DNA from 3 places in the Colwellia sp. BRX10-9 genome. Region 1 is predicted to be linked to each of the others. Evidence: predicted binding sites of a transcription regulator. Region 1 holds the regulator's gene; each other region holds the start of a gene.
What was found. Region 1 encodes FliA, which starts transcription of late flagellar genes. Its sites were predicted from a motif close to CTAAAGNTNNNNNNNNNNNNGCCGATA; they were not measured.
Positions count from the first base shown of each region.

Region 1 (6,958 bases):
GAGCCACCAAATACCTTAGCTGCTGAGCCAAAACTCACATCAACACTTGGTTTAAAAGCAATTTTTTCAGACTTATCTTCTATAATTTTTAACTTGGCTAATTTTGGCGTACCGTCAATAATCATTTGCCTGCCACCAGGCGCTAGGTAAGCACAACCAGGTTTTAAAATATCCCCATCTGCTGCTTCCTTAACATTAATATTGCACAAGGTATTTAAACGATTGGCAAAAGCAAAAGTAAAAGCAGCCGGCATATGCTGTATTAAAATAATGGGTAACGGAAAATTTTGCGGCAATTGCGTTAATATTTTTTGTAAGGCAATTGGTCCACCCGTTGATGTACCTATAGCAAGTAGTTGGTAACTTTTACCTGAGCTTCTTTTAACAACCTGACTGCGAATACTTTCACTTTGACTCGGTTCAGTTTTAGTTGTTCGCAGCGGAGTTCTCGATTGAATGTCGAATTTATTTACGGGTTTACTCACTGGATTAGTGGCCGTTGAAGATAGGCTAATTCGTGACGCGTGAGCTTTTACTGCCAATTTTCTTTTCAATAAACCGTTAGTCTTCGCTAATTGAACCACTCTTTGACGCAGCAAACTACCTGCATCATCAGTTGTTTTGGCTATTTCACTAAATTTTTTCGGGAGAAAATCAAGTGCTCCGGCTTCTAAGGCTTCGAGGGTCGCATTAGCACCTTGATGAGTGAGCGATGAAAACATTAAGATTGATGTTGGCGCTTTCGCCATTATTTGTTTCACAGCTTCAATACCATTAAGCAATGGCATTTCTATATCCATGGTGATCACATCAGGCTTTAATGACACAGCCTTTTCAACAGCATCTTTACCATTTACAGCAACATCAATAACAGTAAGGTTCGGATCTTTATTTAAAATATCGGTAACTCGACGTCTAAAGAAACTCGAGTCATCAACAACCAACACCTTATAGGGCATTTATTATCTCATTTGTTATTATGAATGAAAAAGCCCTAATAAAATTTAATAGGGCTTTATTATACGTTAAGAGCGTAATTTTTTATTAACAACAGATTTTTTTGCGTAAAACTTCAGCATATTAGGCACATCGATAATTAACGCTATACCACCATCGCTGGTAATTGTTGCGCCGGCCATACCTGGTGTGCCGTGTAATAGACGGTCGAGTGGCTTTATCACCACCTCTTCTTGACCAATTAGACTGTCGACCACAAAGCCAATTTGCTGATTGCCCAATTGAACAATGACCACATGACCTTTTTCTCTTGGCTTCTCAACAAAATCACGTACTAACCACTTATCTAAGTAGAAGAGTGGAATCGCCTTTTTACGAACAATAATGGTTAATTGTCCATCAACAACGTTGGTGGTGGTTAAATCAAGATGAAATATTTCATTCACGCCAGCAAGTGGTAAAGCAAATGTTTGCTTACCAACAATAACCATTAATGTCGGTAAAATAGCTAACGTTAACGGTACTTTAATCTCTAAGATTGTACCTACGCCCATTTCAGAATCTATACTTACCGTACCGTTTAACTGGGTGATCTTAGTCTTGACTACATCCATGCCAACACCACGGCCTGAAACTTCTGAAATTTCAGTCTTGGTAGAGAACCCTGGAGCAAAAATTAAACTAAAGGCTTCTTTATCTGTCATTCTAGCAGCAGAGTCAGCGTCAAGAACACCACGAGTAATCGCAATTTCTTTGAGCTTTTCTGCATTCATGCCTGCACCATCATCTTTGATGGTTAATAATATATGGTCACCCTCTTGAGAAGCAGAAAGCACCACGACACCTTCTCTTGGTTTCCCCAATGCTTCGCGCTTATCAGGCATTTCTATACCGTGATCTACAGAGTTTCTCACTAAATGCACTAATGGATCAGCGAGTGCCTCAACAAGGTTTTTATCTAGATCGGTTTCTTCACCTTTGAGCACTAATTTAATTTCTTTGTCTAAACTGCGCGCTAAATCTCGAACAACTCGAGGAAATCGTCCAAAGACTTTCTTGATTGGCTGCATACGGGTTTTCATTACCGCACCTTGCAAATCAGTCGTTACCGCATCAAGGTTAGAAACAGCTTTCGTTAAATCTTCATCCTCTTTGGTTAAGCCCAAACTTGTTAAGCGATTTCTCACTAAAACAAGCTCACCAACCATATTCATAATTTGGTCAAGACGTTTAGTGTCAACCCTAACAGTTGTTTCACCCTGCATTGCTTTAGCGGGTGCTTTTTCTGGTACTGGCGCTTTAGCGACAGGTTTAGCTGCAGGAGCTACAGGTGCTGGCTTCGCGGCTGGTGTTTGAGCAACAGGTGTTGGTGCTGGTGTTGGTGCGCTAGGTGCTGGAGTAACAGATAATTTCGGCGCTTGACCTTGACCATGTAATTCGTCTAATAAAGCTTCAAAGTCATCGTCACTTATTTCATCTGATGAACTGTTATTCGATGAAGATGGTTTACTTGAATTATTAGCAGCAACTTCAGGCGAAAAAGCACCTTGACCGTGAAGTTCATCGAGTAAGGATTCAAATTCGTCATCTGAAATATCATTGCTGTCTGAAGACGTTGCTGTTGCTTCAGGTGCTGGGGCTGGCGTAGAAGCTGAGCCACCACCATGGAGTTCGTCGAGAAGTCGTTCAAATTCATCTTCTGACATTTCATCGCTAGAAGAACTTTCGCTTTCATGAGTAGCTACTGCTTCAACAACGACTGGCGCAGGCGCTTGCTCTTTGCCTTCTGGTTGGCTTAAACGATGCAATTCTGCAAGTAATTGAGCATCAGCTTTATCAAGTTTCTCGCCGTTTTGAACTTGTACAAACATTTCATTTACAACATCAAGCGCTTGTAAAATAACGTCCATTAGGCTTGCACTAACACTACGTTGGTTGGTACGTAACAGATCGAAAATATTTTCCGCGCCATGACATACGTCAACTAAATTATGTAATGCTAAAAATCCGGCCCCACCTTTAACGGTGTGAAAACCTCTAAAAATAGCATTTAATAATTCGGCATTATCGGGGTCGTTTTCAAGTTCTACGAGTTGTTCCGAAAGCGTTTCAAGTATTTCTCCAGCTTCTATTAAAAAATCCTGAAGAATCTCTTCATCTTGCTCAAATGACATCCAGCAACTCCTATTAAAATCCTAAACTTGATAAAAGGTCATCAACATCATCTTGGTCAGCGACAACATCATCACGTTGTGCTGCATTAACGATCGGGCCTTCAACTAAGTTATCACCTACTTTAGGTTTACTTCGCTCTGCATTACTATCTGTCGTAATACCAAAAGCGGTTAGCATACCAATCAAGCTATCCTCTACTTCACGAACTAGATCAATAACTTTACGAATAACTTGTCCGGTTAAATCTTGAAAATCTTGCGCCATCAAAACATCAGTCATTAAATCATGCATACGCACTGATTCTCTATCTGTCGTTTTTAATAATAAATCTATATCAACACATAAACTTTTAAATTCGGTTAATTCCAATTTGTTATGCATTAATTTTTGCCATAACGGATTAACAGCCTTTATTTGCTTTTGTATCGTATCCACAACGGGAAAAATAGATTCAACAGCATCCATGGTTTTATTAGCGGCTTCTTCCGTTCGCGTTATAACGTAGTTTAGACGTTCTTGAGCATCGGGGATATCTGCTGTCGCTAAATCATTTAACCTGGAATCTAATTGAAAATTATTTAATGAGTCATGTAGTTGGCGAGTCAGCTTGCCTATTTCAGCAAACAATTCAGAATTAATTGGATTTTGAATTTCAGCAATTAATTCATCTGCCTTGTCTTGTTGACCACTTTCTAAATATTCGACCAGTAGCTTTGCTTCTTCCAAAGAAACATGCACATTTGTATTCGCACTCATGCAAAAACCTCACGTTTAGATTAATTAATTATCTATCTAATTAAGGAATTAACCTAAGCGTTGAAATATTTTATCTAACTTGGCGTTTAACGTCGCTGCGGTAAATGGTTTTACAATATAGCCATTAACACCCGCTTGAGCCGCCATCACAATTTGTTCTTTCTTTGCTTCAGCAGTGATCAGCAATACTGGGATATGTGATAACTTCGCATCGGCACGGATGGCTTTGAGCAAATCAATACCTTGCATACCTGGCATATTCCAATCAGTTACAACAAAGTCAAAAGAGCCTTCTTTTAACATCGGTAAAGCAGTGCTACCGTCATCTGCTTCTGAAATGTTAGTGAAACCTAAATCTCGTAACAAGTTTTTGACGATACGTCTCATCGTTGAAAAATCATCAACAACAAGAACTTTCATATTTTTATCCAAGGCACCCTCCGGTGAGAACATTTTAAAATTGTGAATATATGTATATTCTACTCAACTTTGCCAAGATTGCATACGTCCTTTTAACCTATGCATTGCTTGACTGTGAATTTGGCTAACACGCGACTCACTTACATCAAGCACTTGACCAATCTCTCGAAGATTTAATTCTTCGTCGTAATATAGTGACAGTACTAGAGCTTCGCGTTCGGGTAAAGTGGAAATGCATGCTGTTAACGATTTTTTAAAAACTATTTTTTCAAAATTATCATAGGGATCGTTATTATTCACATCTTCCATATTCGATATAGCATCTGCCCCCGTACTTAAGTCTTCAATACCAATTATTTTACCGGTACTTACCTCACTTAGAATATGATGGTAGTCATTTAACGAAATATCAAGTTTTTCAGCAACTTCAATATCAGTTACATCACGACCTAAACTTGCTTCAAGCAATTTTATCGCTTCACTGACCATGCGGCTATTTTTATGAACAGAGCGGGGAGTCCAGTCACCACGGCGTATTTCATCAAGCATAGCACCACGGATACGAATACCAGCAAAGGTTTCAAAACTTGCACCTTTGCCGTGATCAAAATTATTAGACGCTTCAAGCAGGCCTATCATGCCTGACTGAATAAGGTCATCAACCTGCACGCTCGCAGGCAACCTTGCTAATAGGTGATAAGCGATTCTTTTCACTAAAACTGTATGCTGCGAAATTATAGCAGATTTATCAGTTTGAATACTGTAAGCATTTGGTTTTACCACTATCGCTCACTCGCTAAATTATAGGAAAGATATAGAACTTTCAACAAAGTACTCATATCTGATTACTATTGTTATTAATGTTCTAACAATTGTTCAATAAAAAACTCTAAATGACCTGACGCTTGTTTAGGCACCGGCCATTTAATTAAATTACCTGCTAAAGATTTAAAAGCAACCGCTGCAGGCGATTGTGGATAAGCTTCAACAATTGCTTTTTGTTTTCTAACGGAATTTCTTATATTTTCGTCAAATGGAATGACAGCAACGAGTTCAAGTGCAACATCTAAAAATCGATCGGTAACTTTAGAAAGCTTACCAAAGAGTTGTTGTCCTTCTCTTGGCGTTCTCACCATGTTGGCAACAACTTTAAATTTAAATACACCATGATCTCGACTTAATAATTTCATTAAGGCGTAGCAATCAGTAATAGATGTAGGTTCATCACAGACCACTAACATCACATCTTGTGAGGCACGGCAAAAGCTTAGTACCATGTCGGAAATACCGGCGGCAGTGTCAACAATAAGTACATCAAATTTTGTGTTCATATCACTAAAAGCGCGAATTAAACCCGCATGTTCAGCAGGCGTTAAATCGACCATAGATTGTGAACCTGACGTAGCAGGAATGATATTAATACCAGCGGGACCTTCAATAATTATATCGTCTAATTCACACTCGCCAGAAAGCACATGTGATAAGTTACGTTTTACCCGCAAACCTAGCATAACATCGACATTAGCCAAGCCTAAATCGGCATCTAAAACTAAAACTCGTTGTCCTAATTGTCCAAGTGCAATAGCGGTATTAAGCGAAACGTTAGTTTTACCTACTCCGCCTTTACCGCCAGAGACAGCAATGACTTTTACCGGAGCTGAATTTTGCATTTTTCTTAAGCCACTTGCTTGATCATTCATTTATCGTATTTCTCTACTTTCTTACGAATAGCTATCAATTTAATTTAGTATAACCCTATAATCATTTAATCTGCATATTTTTATAGCTTCAAAATTCACATATTTAGAACAAGTTATGGAAATACAGCTGTATTAGCACTCATCGGTGCTGTTCGCCAATTTATTGGATTATTAATTTGATTTTTCGCGCTCATTTTATCTGCTAGCGTAACGAGTTTTTCAGCATTTGCAACTTTAATATCTTCAGGAACTCTTTGTCCATCCGTTAAGTAGCCTATCGCTAAACCGTTTTGAATCGAAGTGGAAATTATTTCTCCTATGCTAAGGCTTTCATCAAGTTTAGTATAAATACAGCCAGCTAAAGGTACTTTTTTAAAGCGATCAACATTTTCTTGCATAACTCGTTGTTGAGTATTAGCAGCTAACACTAAATAGTTGCGAATTCTGACCCTTGCATTAGAAACTAAAGTAGTTAGGTGTTTAGCTAAACGCATATCACGTTGCCCCATACCTGCAGTATCAATAAGTATCAGTTTCTTTTTGGAGAACTGTTGCAACAATGTATCTAAGGTTTTTGCATCACCAGCAAGCTTTACATCACAACCAATAATTCGGCCGTAAGTGGCTAATTGTTCAAATCCAGCAATACGGTAGTTATCTGTTGAGATCATCACCACTTGGTCTGCGCCATGAATCTGAGCAAACCGCGCCGCGAGTTTAGCTACGGTAGTTGTTTTACCTACGCCGGTAGGTCCCACTAATGAAACCACGCCACCACGATGAATAATGTCATTATTAGTGGTATTAATTTGTTGGCTGATAAATTTCTTCGCTAATAACCAAGTATCTTGGTCATTTTTTTGTGCTGGAATATAACCTGCAATTTGATCTGAAACTTGTTCGCTCATACCCAAAGACATTAGTCGATTAACCAACATCGCACGAGCGGG
Region 1 covers NZ_JACGVV010000004.1:141,301-148,258, reverse strand. The annotation lists gene H4J69_RS04080 (chemotaxis response regulator protein-glutamate methylesterase) at 1-959, opposite strand, end outside; gene H4J69_RS04075 (chemotaxis protein CheA) at 1,026-3,131, opposite strand; gene H4J69_RS04070 (protein phosphatase CheZ) at 3,145-3,888, opposite strand; gene cheY (chemotaxis response regulator CheY) at 3,937-4,320, opposite strand; gene H4J69_RS04060 (RNA polymerase sigma factor FliA) at 4,372-5,091, opposite strand; gene H4J69_RS04055 (MinD/ParA family protein) at 5,166-6,008, opposite strand; gene flhF (flagellar biosynthesis protein FlhF) at 6,122-6,958, opposite strand, start outside.

Region 2 (6,958 bases), on a different contig from region 1:
TGCTTAAAACCCGTGCTAAGCATCAATTGACATTCTCGTTCATCCGATGGCGCCATAATAACAATATTTGGAACACAACGCATAAAGCTTAAATCAAATGAGCCTTGATGAGTTGGCCCGTCTGCGCCAACAATGCCGGCTCGGTCAATCGCGAACAAAACGGGTAAGTTTTGGATCGCCACATCATGAATGAATTGATCGTAACCACGCTGTAAAAAGCTTGAATAAATAGCGACTACCGGTTTTTTACCGCCAATAGCGAGACCCGCAGCAAAAGTTACCGCGTGTTGTTCTGCAATCGCGACATCAAAGTACTGCTTAGGAAAGCGCTGACTAAATTCAACCATGCCAGAGCCTTCACCCATGGCAGGTGTAATGGCTATTAGTGAATCATTATTTTCTGCTGTTCTGCAGAGCCAATCGCCAAATATTTTTGAATAAGTGGGTAAACATGGCTTACTCTTTGGCAAACTCGTTTGTGCGGGATCAAATTTAGGGACAGCATGATATTTTATCGGGTCTTGCTCTGCTGCGTGATAACCTTTGCCTTTTTTCGTGGCAATATGAAGGATTTGAGGCCCTTTTAAGTTACGCATATTAGTAATGGTATCAACCAAACCATTGACATCATGACCGTCGATAGGGCCAATGTAATTAAAGCCTAACTCTTCAAAAAAGGTACTGGGTACAACCATGCCTTTTAAATGTTCTTCTGCACGACTTGCTAATTCTTTAATAGGTGGAATACCCTTTAGTATGCGCTTACCACCCTCGCGTATTCCTGTATATATACTGCCAGATAACAATCGAGCAAAGTGATTATTCAATGCACCAACATTTTCTGAAATTGACATTTCATTGTCATTTAAAATAACCAGCATATCGCTTTTAATATCACCAGCATGATTTAACGCTTCAAAAGCCATACCTGCTGTCATTGCGCCGTCACCAATAACAGCAACAACTTTACGATTTTTTGCTTCTTGTTCTGCAGCAACAGCCATACCTAGTGCCGCAGAGATAGACGTGCTTGAATGGCCAACACTTAATACATCATATTCACTTTCTTCACGCCACGGAAAAGGGTGCAAACCATCTTTTTGACGAATAGTATGCAGTTGATCGCGCCGACCCGTTAAAATTTTATGTGGATAAGCTTGATGGCCAACATCCCATATAAGGTGATCAAAAGGCGTTTTATAAACATAATGTAATGCGACCGTTAATTCTATTGTGCCTAAACCAGAAGCAAAATGGCCACTACTTTTACTTACAGAACTTAATAAGTAACTACGCAGTTCTGTACTGGCCTGAATTAGCTGGCTTTTATTTAACATGCGCAGATCGTCAGGAGAATTTATATTGGCCAATAAAGGGTAGTCGGCAAGATTTATAGTCATATTTATTTTGTTTATTCTTTAAATTGCAAGAGCAAGATCAATGAGCGCGTTTGATAATAAACGTCGCAAATTGAGCTAAGTTATCTGTATTGTAGGGTAAAGTTGCTAAAGCTTGAAGTGCTTGTTGATATAAGTTGTCAGCTTTTTGCTGAGCGCCCTGTAAACCTAATAGCGCAGGGTAGGTACTTTTATTAGAGGAAACGTCTGAACCTGCTGGTTTTCCTAGTTCTTCTTCACTAGAAATAATATCAATTATATCATCGCGCACTTGATAGGCTAAACCAATATGATCAGCATAAATGGCGAGTTGGTGCTTTTCATCGGCAGAAATATCGTTACTTAACTCTGTAACCATGGTCACAGAAGCTTTTAACAACGCACCTGTTTTTAGTGAATGTAGTTTTTCTAGTTCAGCTAAAGTGATCACTTTATCGGTCGCAGAAATATCAAGTGCTTGTCCACCGCACATGCCTTGGTAACCTGAAGCATTGACTAATTGACGGATTAAGCTAATACGTTTTGATTCAACCGCGGCGCTAAAGTTATGATTAACTAAAATATCAAAGGCAAGTGTCTGTAAACTATCACCTGCTAAAATAGCGGTCGCTTCATCAAACGCTTTATGACAAGTTGGTTGCCCACGACGTAAATCATCATCATCCATCGAAGGTAAGTCATCATGAATTAATGAAAAAGCATGGATACATTCTAATGCTGCCGCAATACCGTCAACGTCAGATAATTCAAGTCCCAGTGCATCACCGGTAATATAACTTAAATAAGGACGCATACGCTTACCACCAATTAATAAGCCGTATTGCATTGCTGATAGCAATTTTTGATCATTTATTTCATAAGCGGCTAATTTGTCGGCAAGGTATTCATTAATGCGCGTTTGATAAAAGTCGAGTTGGTATAATTGGGTCACTAATTACTACCCAAACTTTCTGAGTCAACTTCGTTTTCAAAATCTTCAAGTTGGGCTTTACCATTTTTAGTCAGTAAAATTTGAATTTTTTGTTCAGCATTTTTTAACTTTTCTTGACTGGCTTGGCTGAGATTTAAGCCGCGCTCAAAAAGGGTCATTGAATCTTCTAAACTCAATGCTCCTTGTTCTAAATTCTGAACAATAGTTTCAAGTTCTAAGAGTGATTCTTCAAAGCTTAAGTTTTCTATTTTTTTCTTAGCCATCATCGAGAGTTCAGTGATTAAATATCTAGGCGCAAATTTATACCAAACGCCTTAATTAATCAATAAACTTCAAATGCTTTTGCCCCTTAATGACTATCATATACTTTCTATTGTCGGTCATTCTATGACTATATTGGCGCTTATATTTATCGTTAAAGCGCTGCGGTTAACGATAACTAGATAAATATAAATTGGGTAAGCTTAAATATGGCGAATTTAGTTGGCAGTATTAACTGTCTCTGGACTATACGTTGTTAAAGATATTGAACAATTATTTTGTTCAGCAAAGTTAACCTTAAAAATAGCGACTAATTACTTAAGTTATTGACAATATGAGCGATAATAAACTTATAGAGCCGTAAGCCATTCATATGCAGTTTTAACTGCGCGCTTTGGATGGTTATGGTTAAATCACGAGTGTGGATAAGAATATAAGTATTCGCGTATCGTAATACCTTAATGTATTATCAAATAATACGACTATCCGTATCATTTTTTTGTGGAGACTTTTTTGTGGATATAGCAACAATATTAGGTGTAGTAGGCGCAATAGGTTTACTCATTATGGCAATGATGTTGTCTGGTGATATCGGCATGTTTATTGACGTTCAGTCAGTTATTATTGTTTTTGGTGGTTCAATATTTGTTGTTTTATCTAACTATAATCTTGGTCAGTTTTTTGGAATTGGGAAAATTATAGGTAAGGCTTTTATGTTTAAAATTGAACAGCCTGACGACCTTATTGAAAAATCAGTTGAAATGGCTGATGCCGCTCGTAAAGGGGGGTTTTTGGCTTTAGAAGAAGCAGAGATAACTAACGGCTTTATGCAAAAAGGGGTCGATATGTTGGTCGATGGCCACGATGCAGATGTAGTACGTGGCACACTAAAAAAAGATATTGAGCTTACTGCTGAACGCCATGAAACAGGCGTAGGTATGATGATGGCACTTGCTGATGTGGCACCCGCGATGGGCATGATTGGCACCTTAATTGGTTTGGTTGCGATGTTATCAAACATGGATGACCCCAAATCTATTGGTCCAGCTATGGCGGTTGCACTACTAACAACCCTATATGGAGCATTCCTCGCTAACGTTATTGCCATTCCTATAGCGTCAAAACTCAGGCTTCGCCTTGCTGAAGAAAAAATGAACCAGGAGCTTATTCTTGACGCTATTCTGGGTATTCAAGACGGACAAAATCCACGTGTCATCGAAGGGTTACTTAAAAACTATCTTGCTGAAGGTAAACGTGCTGTAAATACCACAGAAGAAGAGTAACGGGAGTAATTTATGGCTGAAAAATGTAAATGTCCACCTCCGGGGCTTCCCGCTTGGATGGGTACTTTTGCTGACTTAATGTCACTATTGATGTGCTTTTTCGTTTTGCTGTTATCTTTTTCTGAAATGGATGTTTTAAAGTTTAAACAAATTGCAGGTTCGATGAAGTTTGCGTTTGGTGTACAAAATAAGATTGAAGTAAAAGATATTCCTAAAGGCACCAGTATTATTGCGCAAGAATTTCGCCCAGGTAAACCTGAGCCAACACCTATAGAAGTTATTCAACAGCAAACCATGGAAATGACCCAACAGATGTTAGAGTTTCAAGCAGGTGATGAAACGTCTGCTGGTGGTCGACAAGAACAACGAGGTACAGAACGTGGTGGACAATCACAAAGTACTGCAGATGAAATGTCAGCCCAGGCAATGCAAAAGGCTCAAGACGAATTAGAGCAGGCTTCGCAAGAGCAAGTAAATGAATTAGTTAAAAAAATTGCTGATCAATTAGAACAACAAATTCAAGATGGTGCCATAGAGCTTGAATCTCTCGGACAACAAGTGATTATTCGTATTCGTGAAAATGGTTCTTTTCCTTCGGGTTCTGCTTTTTTACAACCACAGTTTCGCCCTATTATTAGAGAAATAGGTGAGCTACTCAACACGGTTCCGGGTGAAATTATGGTTTCTGCACACACAGATGATCGCGGTATTAGTTCAGAGTTATTTTCTTCAAATTGGGATTTATCAAGTAAACGAGCTGTCGCTATTGCTCATGAATTAATTAAAGTCCCTGAGTTTGACCAGTCACGTTTACTGGTTGTTGGTCATGCCGATACAAGACCGGTAGTGCCTAATACTAACGCGCTAAATCGCAGAAGAAACCGTCGTGTTGAGATTTCAATTAACCAAGGTAAAGCAAAGGAAACCGAACCTGTTTCTATTATTAAATAATAAATTAAGCCGATAAATTCAACTATCGTGATGGCGTTAAGTGATAAACCCCCGTTTATTGCTTAGCGTACATTTTTCAACTTACTCTTCATTTCAACTTACTCTTTATTTCAATTTCGTGTATAATTCGCGCCATTATTTTTGTCGGCCGATTATGGCCTTTAGTCTAGTTTTATATTTAGGGTCGTTTGTTCATGAAATTCATCGTAAAACTCCAATCTGAAATTGCTGTAAAGAGTCGCCCGGTTCGTAAGCGCTTTACTAAAATTTTAGAATCCAGCATTAAAAATGTTTTACGACGTGTTGATGAGCAAATTACCACTCAGGCAAACTGGGATAATATAGAGGTTAATACTAAAAATAACTGTCCTAAAAATCGTTTGGCACTTGTTGATACCTTAAAATGCGTGCCGGGCATCGCTCATTTTCTTGAAGTTCAACAAACAACCTATACAGATGTGCATAACATTTTTGAAAAAACATTAGCAGCACACGAAAAGACAATTGAAAATAAAACGTTTTGTGTAAGAGCCAAACGAATTGGAACACACGACTTCAATTCCTTACAAGTTGAACAATATGTTGGCGGTGGTTTAAACGAGCACGTTGAATCCGCTAAAGTTAAATTGAAAAAACCTGATGTAACTATTCGATTAGAAATAAAAGATGAATACTTATTTATTGTCACAGAACGACATCAAGGACTAGGTGGTTTCCCAATAGCAAGCCAAGAAGATGTTTTATCATTAATGTCAGGTGGTTTTGATTCGGGTGTATCAAGTTTTCAAATGATCAGAAAGGGTGCTCGTACTCATTACTGTTTCTTTAACTTGGGTGGCGCTGCGCATGAAGTTGGCGTAAAACAAGTGAGTTACTACTTATGGAATAAATTTGGTGCATCACACAAAGTAAAGTTCTTTTCGGTTGATTTTGAACCGGTTGTTGCTGAAATTTTAGAAAATGTTGAAAACGGTCAAATGGGCGTTATTCTAAAACGTATGATGATGCGTGCTGCTGCGAAAATAGCGAAAAGAGCGAATATAGAATCTTTAGTTACGGGTGAAGCGTTAGGTCAAGTATCTAGCCAAACATTAACTAATTTAAATGTGATAGACCGAGTTACTGATACGTTAATTCTCCGTCCATTAGTCGCTTATGATAAACAAGATATTATTGATATCGCCCGTAAAATTGGTACTGAAGACTTTGCTAAAACTATTCCGGAATATTGTGGTGTAATATCAAAGCGCCCAACCATTAAAGCGGTATTATCTAAAATTGAAGCAGAAGAAGAAAACTTTGATTTTGATGTTTTAGACAAGGTTGTTGAAGCAACGCGTATGTACGATATACGTGATATTGGTAAAGAAAGTGAAGAAGAAATTCATGCAGTTGATACAGTAGACGATCTTCCTAGCGATTCAATCGTTATTGACATTAGAAGCCCTGATGAAGAAGACGAAAATCCTCTAGAACTTGAAAACGTCAACGTTGTTCATATTCCTTTTTATAAGCTATCTAATAAGTTTAGTGAGCTAGAGCAAGACAAAGAATATTTACTGTATTGTGATCAAGGTATAATGAGTAAGCTACAAGCACTTTACTTAATTGGTGAAGGCTATAAGAACGTTAAAGTTTACCGTCCTTAATATGACTCGGTAACTCGGGTCAATATTTATCCTCAAGTGCTTTAACAGCTAACCATAGTTGAGTATTCATCGCTGTGGTTAGTTTATGTTTCTCCCCTAAACGGTGAATGTAACCGTTGATATACTCTATTTCTGTACGACGTTTATTACGCACATCAGCGCGCATCGAAGAAGTGTTTCTATTGGTGCTTTTAGCAACATTATGGATTAACTGTCGTAATAATATTTCACTTAATATTACGCCTTCCTTCGTCGCTACAGCAACGACTTCACTGATAATATCTTCGGTCATTCTTTGGTAAGCTTTTTGATTTACTTCACCATTTTCAATGTCGTTTAGTGCTGAAATAGGGTTGATCACACAGTTAATGGCTAACTTTTTCCATTGCGCTTGTTGAATGTTTTCTTGCCAGCTAAGCTGTTTCAGGCTTTTATTAAGGTGTTCTAACAATTGCTTTTGCTTTATTGAGTCCAGCGTCCCATAAA
Region 2 covers NZ_JACGVV010000034.1:28,694-35,651, forward strand. The annotation lists gene dxs (1-deoxy-D-xylulose-5-phosphate synthase) at 1-1,400, opposite strand, end outside; gene ispA ((2E,6E)-farnesyl diphosphate synthase) at 1,438-2,328, opposite strand; gene H4J69_RS16410 (exodeoxyribonuclease VII small subunit) at 2,328-2,591, opposite strand; gene pomA (flagellar motor protein PomA) at 3,105-3,872, shown strand; gene H4J69_RS16420 (flagellar motor protein MotB) at 3,885-4,823, shown strand; gene thiI (tRNA uracil 4-sulfurtransferase ThiI) at 5,018-6,472, shown strand; gene H4J69_RS16430 (ketopantoate reductase family protein) at 6,492-6,958, opposite strand, start outside.
Region 2: pomA (flagellar motor protein PomA) is a predicted target of FliA. The motif match lies at 2,907-2,933, and genes of this name have one in related genera.

Region 3 (6,958 bases), on a different contig from region 1:
GAGCAAATGAATCATCGATCAGAGAGTTATTCTCTGAACATGGTCAAGTTCATTCTGTTCGTTTAATGAAAGATAAACATACTGGAAAGCGTCGTGGTTTTGGTTTTGTTGAAATGTCAGCTGATGCGGCTGATGCGGCTGTTTCATCGCTTAATGATACTGAATTTCAGCAGCGTACTTTGAAAGTTCGTGAAGCTAAGGAACGTCCAGAAAAAAATCTCGAAGAAGAATAACCGTTCTTCTTGGTAAGTTATCCTAAATAAACCCACGTTAGCGTGGGTTTATTTTATCTATTAAAGCTTAATGTTGTCAGACTTAACCGTATCTATTACTTTATCGAACTTTTCTTTAGCGACTTTATCGTCACCAAACTCAGCTTTAAAGACTGCATCAAGTAACTGACCAAATGCATCATCATTCTTAGACAATATTTTATCTGCTTGTTCTTGCAGTTGGTTAAACTGATCTAAGAAGTCAATTAAAGGCCTCAGGTCTTTTCCGACACTAGGCGCTAATTTATCATCCAACTCTGCCACTGCTGTATACGCTTGGCTAACATAACTGGTTTTTGTTTGTTGCAAGTCCATACTAAAACTAGTTATCTGTTTATTATCGAAGCCAAGTTCAACTGCTTTTTCAAAAGCTTTATTAACATCGCCATTAAAGAAATCTTTTTGTAATGAATTTACGTCTTTAATTAATGCTTCGATTGCTGCTTTTTCATCATCATCAAGTTCACCCTCTACGCTATAAGAAAAGTTGATTTCATGATACTGACTACTGGTTCTACTATAATTTGTCGATCCCCCTTGGCTACTCTCTTGATACTGGTAAGCTTCTTTACTGGCATATTCTTGTAATTCGCTAAATGATATTGAAACTACATCACCGTCAGTAGTGGTAATACTCAGCTCGCTACTTTTTGAATTGCTTGTGTATAATTCGCTATCAATTGCTGTAGAACTGATAATTGGCGTTAACTCTGATACCTTCTCATTTGATTTATTGGCTGAAGGAAACATTTGTTCATGGAGGTCATCAATTCCCTTGTTAATAAGCGTACGACTTTTTTCTATACCTTGGTTTAAGTCATTGTCAAGCATGGCGAGATCTTTTAAATCGCCTTTTGCTTGATCAATACCTAAATTCGCCCCAGCACGCCCCTGCTCAAACATCTCTTTCAACTTGTCCTCACTCGCTCCATTTGCTTGGGCAGCTAAGATACTCGCGCTAACAAAGTCCATAACATTACGAGCCACTGCTTCGAAATCAAAAAGGCTAGTTGATGGCTCGCTTTCAGTTAACGCTGTTTTACTGATATCACTCATCACTACATTAGTTGCTTGCGGTGCATCGGTAATCTTTTGAAAATTTGCTGAAATCTGACTAGAAATTGATTGAGATATAATTTTCATCGTAATGGCAGCACGATGGTTTAATGCCAGTGTATTAACTGACTCTGCTGGCATTTCTCGTTTAACGACTTCATTATTTGCTGGTTCACTTTTACGACTTTGCCCTAAATAATTCGGCAACCTTGTCTGATTATCAATTTTATTCATTGTTACTCTCCAGTATCTAATTAAATTTTAATTAAACACAATCAAAGATCTAAAGATCCTTAAATTTAATATGGCTAATATATCGGCATTTTTTCGTAAAACTTTAGCAAGAAGTCAATCTCTTGTAAGAAAATTATAGACAAATGACTAGACAAAGTAATCACAATCGCTAAACTCAGCGCCTCTTTAATACTCACTAGAGTTGGGTATAATATTGTTTAATTCTTTCTACGTTTAAGGCTTATATATGTTTAGTCACATTGCACCACAATTTTATGATAAACAACTTGATAACAAACAGGATGATATCGCTAAATTGTTTAGTGATTTTGACTTACCAAATTTTGATGTTTTTCGATCAGAGCCTTTAAACTATAGATTACGAGCAGAATTTAGAGTTTGGCATGACAATGATGACTTATTTTATATTATGTTTAATAGTGAAACGAAAGAAAAGTATCGCGTCGACACTTTTCCGGTTGCCAGTAAACTCATTAATCAAGCTATGAAAGCCTTGCTTGACGAAATTAAAGATAAACCGTCACTTCGTCATCGATTATTTCAAGTCGATTTTTTATCAACGCTCAGTGGCGAGCTTTTAATAAGCTTGTTATATCACAGACAATTAGATGAAGAATGGCTAACTGAAGCGGCAACACTAAAATCAACCCTTTCAGCAATAGCCCCTGTTGATATTATTGGCCGTGCTAAAAAACAAAAATTTATCCTCGATAAAGATTATGTCACTGAGAAGTTAACTGTTGGCGATAAAACTTATATCTACGAGCAAGTAGAAAATAGTTTTACACAGCCTAATGGGCACGTTAATGAGCAAATGCTACTTTGGGCAAAGCAAGGCACACAAAATATCGGTGGTGACTTAATCGAACTCTATTGTGGTAATGGTAACTTTAGTATCGCACTCGCTGAAAACTTTGATCGGGTTTTAGGTACTGAAATATCGAAAACATCAGTAAAATCAGCACAAAATAATATCACCGCAAACCAGTTAACCAATGTTGATATAATAAGAATGTCCAGTGAAGATTTTAGTCAAGCGATGAACGGTGAGCGAGTATTTCGTCGTCTAGAAGGTTTCGATCTTAAAAGCTATAATTACGATACAGTATTAGTTGATCCACCAAGAGCTGGCCTTGACCCTGACAGCGTAGAGTTAGTCAGCCGATTTGAACGTATTGTTTATATCTCATGTAATCCTGAGACATTAAAAGAAAACTTAGTTGAACTAATAAAGACACACAATATTGAAAAATTTGCGTTATTTGATCAGTTTCCATATACCCACCATGTTGAAACAGGTGTGATACTTTCACGTAAAAAGTAACGTTTTTACTTTTTTACTCCCCTATTGCTAAATTCAGCAGCTCCCCGTGCTATAAAACGCAGCTGCTGAATGGTACGCATTGATATTTGTTGACGATCCTCTTTATCAACATCTAATGCATCAGAGCCAGCACTAAATACGATAGTCACCGCTGCATCGGCTTGTAAAAAAGCCACATCCGCATTCAATTTATTTGCTTGCTGTAAATAATCACATAGTTCTAAGGTGAAATAACGCACTTCTCGATTTACCGCCGCTCGAAAAGCAGCTGACGTTCCAGAACGCTCTCGTAATAATAAGCGAAATATATTACCGTTACTTTCAATAAACTCCATAAAGGTAACGACAGATATTTGAATGACAGAACCACCTTTTTCAATTCGTTGGCGAGCTTGTCGCATTAATTGACGCAAAGTTAAACCCGCTTCATCGACCAGCGTCAAACCTAGTTCGTTCATATCAGAAAAATGTCGATAAAATGATGTTGGTGCTAAGCCAGCCTCTTTAGCGACTTCCCGTAAGCTCAAACTCGAAAAGCTACGTTCACTACTTAACTGCCCAAGAGCAGCATCAATTATTTGTCGACGTGTTTTTTCTTTTTGCTGTGCCCGAATCCCGCTCATTACTTAATTAACCTATACTTTAGCCTGTTTATATCATACTGAATTTTCATCTATTTACTAGAAACTTGATCACTAACATCTACATTTAAATCCAGTATTATTGATTGAAGATAAAAAGTTTAATAAAAATTACCTTGACTGAAAAGTGATCAAAGTTAAAATAGAGTACACGTGTACACTGAAATTATTTACTTAGTGTTCGTTTTTTTACTGATGGAATTCTTATTACATGAATAAACCTAAAATCGTTTGGCTAAATTTTAGTGTGTTTTTAATTACCTTTTTAGTTGCCTCAATTGGCGTCCCGTATCGAGCAATAACACACGGTTTTGATACCACTGAACTTGTAGTAGCACTATGCTGCTTTATTTATTGTGGTATGTCTATTACTGCTGGCTATCACCGATTATGGTCGCACAAAACCTATCAAGCACATGCTTCGCTGCGTTTCATTTTTGCACTAGGCGGAGCATTTGCCTTACAAAATAGTATATTACATTGGGCTTCTGATCATAGAGTTCATCATAAGCATGTCGATAATAATGACAAAGACCCCTATTCAGCTAAAAAAGGCTTTTGGTATTCACATATCGGTTGGATGCTTCGTGAGTATCAAGCGCATCGATATGCTAATTACGACAATACCCGTGATTTACAAAAAGACGCTATTGTAATGTGGCAGCACAGAAATTATTTGTTGCTGACAATATTAATGAACTTTGGTGTACCTATTTTATTTGGTTTATGGCACGGCGATATTATTAGTAGTTTACTTTTAGTCGGTTTCTTGCGTTTAGTGTTAAGCCATCACACTACTTTTTTCATTAATTCTTTGGCACATATCTGGGGTAAACAAACTTACACAGAAAGAAATACTGCACGAGATAATGGCTTTCTTGCTTTTTTAACTTTTGGTGAGGGCTATCATAACTATCATCATATTTTTGAAAATGATTATCGTAACGGCATTCGTTGGTGGCAGTTTGATCCAACTAAATGGTTGATTAAGGGTTGTGAGTTTTTGAATCTTACCTCAAAACTACGGACTTACCCGGATGACAAAATTGAAAAAGCGCGCTTAGCTATGGTATTTAAACGTAGCCAGAAGAAGTTACTCTCTCATCCAAATGCGGAGCAAATGCGAGAAAAACTACAGCAAGAATATGATTTACTCATTAGTAGAATTAATGACTACTATGATGTGCGTAAAAAATTACTTGCCAGTAGGCGCGATAAATTAATCGCCGACGTTGAGAGCTCTGAATTAGCAGCGCAATACCAAGAATTTAAGCAGCACTTGGCAGACCAGCAACAACATTTTCAACGCTTATTAACCCAACTGGCATAAACCCTCTAGATTAATAAGCTTTTACATGGTCAGATGTCTAAATTCCTGCTAAAATTTTTTTATCTTAGTAGGAATTTAAGGCAAGATTTTGGCAACTCAAAATAAAGCTAAAACGAAGAAGAAAACAAATAACGATTACGATTACGATGCAATAATTATAGGTACCGGACCAGGTGGCGAAGGTACGGCTATGGAGCTATCTAAAAAAGAAAAACGTGTTGCTATTGTTGAGCGATATAAAGACGTTGGCGGTGGTTGTACGCATTGGGGAACTATTCCTTCAAAAGCTTTACGTCAAAGTGTTAGCCGACTCATTGAGTATAACGCGAGCCCACTTTTTAGAGGCCATGAAAAAGCAAAACATTTAACGTTCCCAGCTATTCTTAAACATGCCTCTTCGGTTATTCGTAAACAAGTGCAGCTACGCAGTGGCTTTTATGATCGTAACCGCGTTGAACTGATTTCGGGTGAAGCGTCTTTTATTGATGCCCATACGCTTAGAATAGTGAATAACGAGGGCGCTATTGAACAAATTACGGCAAAGCAAATTGTTATTGCTACTGGTTCACATCCCTACCGACCTAAAGATATTGATTTTAACCATCCGCGAGTCTATGACTCAGATACCATCTTATCACTTAAGCATGATCCCCGTTCTATCATTATTTATGGTGCTGGTGTTATTGGTTCCGAATATGCCTCTATATTTAGAGGTTTAGGTGTAAAGGTAGATTTAATTAATACCCGAGATAGACTACTTTCTTTTTTAGATGCAGAAATGTCTGATTCACTCAGCTACCACTTATGGAATAATGGTGTAGTGATCCGTCATGGCGAAGCGATTGCACGAGTTGAAGCATCCGACGACTCTGTGGTTGTTCATTTAGAATCAGGTAAAAAAATGCGCGCCGACTGTTTACTCTTTGCTAATGGGCGAACAGGTAATACAGCCGACTTAAAAGTTGAAAATGCAGGATTATCAGCAGATGGACGTGGGCAACTAAAAGTCAACGATCAATATCAAACCAGTGTCGACAATATATATGCGGTAGGTGATGTCATTGGTTACCCAAGCTTAGCCAGTGCCGCTTATGATCAAGGCAGGTTAGCAGCTTCAGCGATGATAGATCACCAAAGTACTGCAAAACTTATTGCTGATATTCCTACAGGTATCTACACGATTCCAGAAATAAGCTCTGTTGGTAAGACAGAACAAGAACTGACCGCGGCAAAAATTCCGTATGAGGTTGGTCGTGCCCAGTTCAAACATTTAGCAAGAGCACAAATATCAAATAGTTTAGTCGGTTCACTGAAGATACTTTTTCACAGCGAAACTAAAGAAATTTTAGGTATTCATTGTTTTGGTGAAAATGCAGCTGAAATCATTCATATTGGTCAAGCAATTATGCAACAAACCAATGGCGGTAATACCATTGAATACTTTGTTAATACCACGTTTAATTATCCAACGATGGCTGAGGCATTTCGTGTTGCTGCATTGAATGGTTTGAATCGTTTATTTTAATAGTGAATAAGCATGAATCGAAAAAGGTATGTTATGAATAAATTAATTTTACTGTTAATTTTTTTTATCAACATACCTATTTTAATCGTTAATGCGACTGAAAACGCTTATGTACAAAAGGAAAGTAAAAGCTACAGCCTTTATTTAATTCGTCATGCTGAAAACAAAACTGAACAAGAAGATTCTGGATTAACACAATGTGGTACATATAGGGCAAAAGAACTTGCGCGTATTCTAGAGAATGCAGAAATAGAAAATATATACAGTACGCGCTATCAACGGACTATGGCAACAGCTACACCGCTAGCACAACAGCAACAACTTGCGATCAAAAATTATGCGCCCAATAAATTAGAGCAACTCGCCTGGCAATTGATCAAAGAACAAGAGAACACCGTAGTGTTTGGACACAGTAACACCACGGCACAATTGGCAGAATTACTAAGCCAAAGCTCAGTATCACCAATGACAGAACAAGAATATCGTGGTATCTATCAAATCATCATTTCAGGTAAAAATCGTCACCTAACATTACTAATGCAACCTTCGATCTGC
Region 3 covers NZ_JACGVV010000007.1:161,592-168,549, reverse strand. The annotation lists gene H4J69_RS06710 (RNA-binding protein) at 1-233, shown strand, start outside; gene H4J69_RS06705 (DUF5610 domain-containing protein) at 294-1,562, opposite strand; gene trmA (tRNA (uridine(54)-C5)-methyltransferase TrmA) at 1,810-2,907, shown strand; gene fabR (HTH-type transcriptional repressor FabR) at 2,913-3,530, opposite strand; gene H4J69_RS06690 (fatty acid desaturase) at 3,760-4,878, shown strand; gene sthA (Si-specific NAD(P)(+) transhydrogenase) at 4,967-6,403, shown strand; gene H4J69_RS06680 (histidine phosphatase family protein) at 6,437-6,958, shown strand, end outside.
Region 3: H4J69_RS06705 (DUF5610 domain-containing protein) is a predicted target of FliA. The motif match lies at 1,643-1,669, and genes of this name have one in related genera.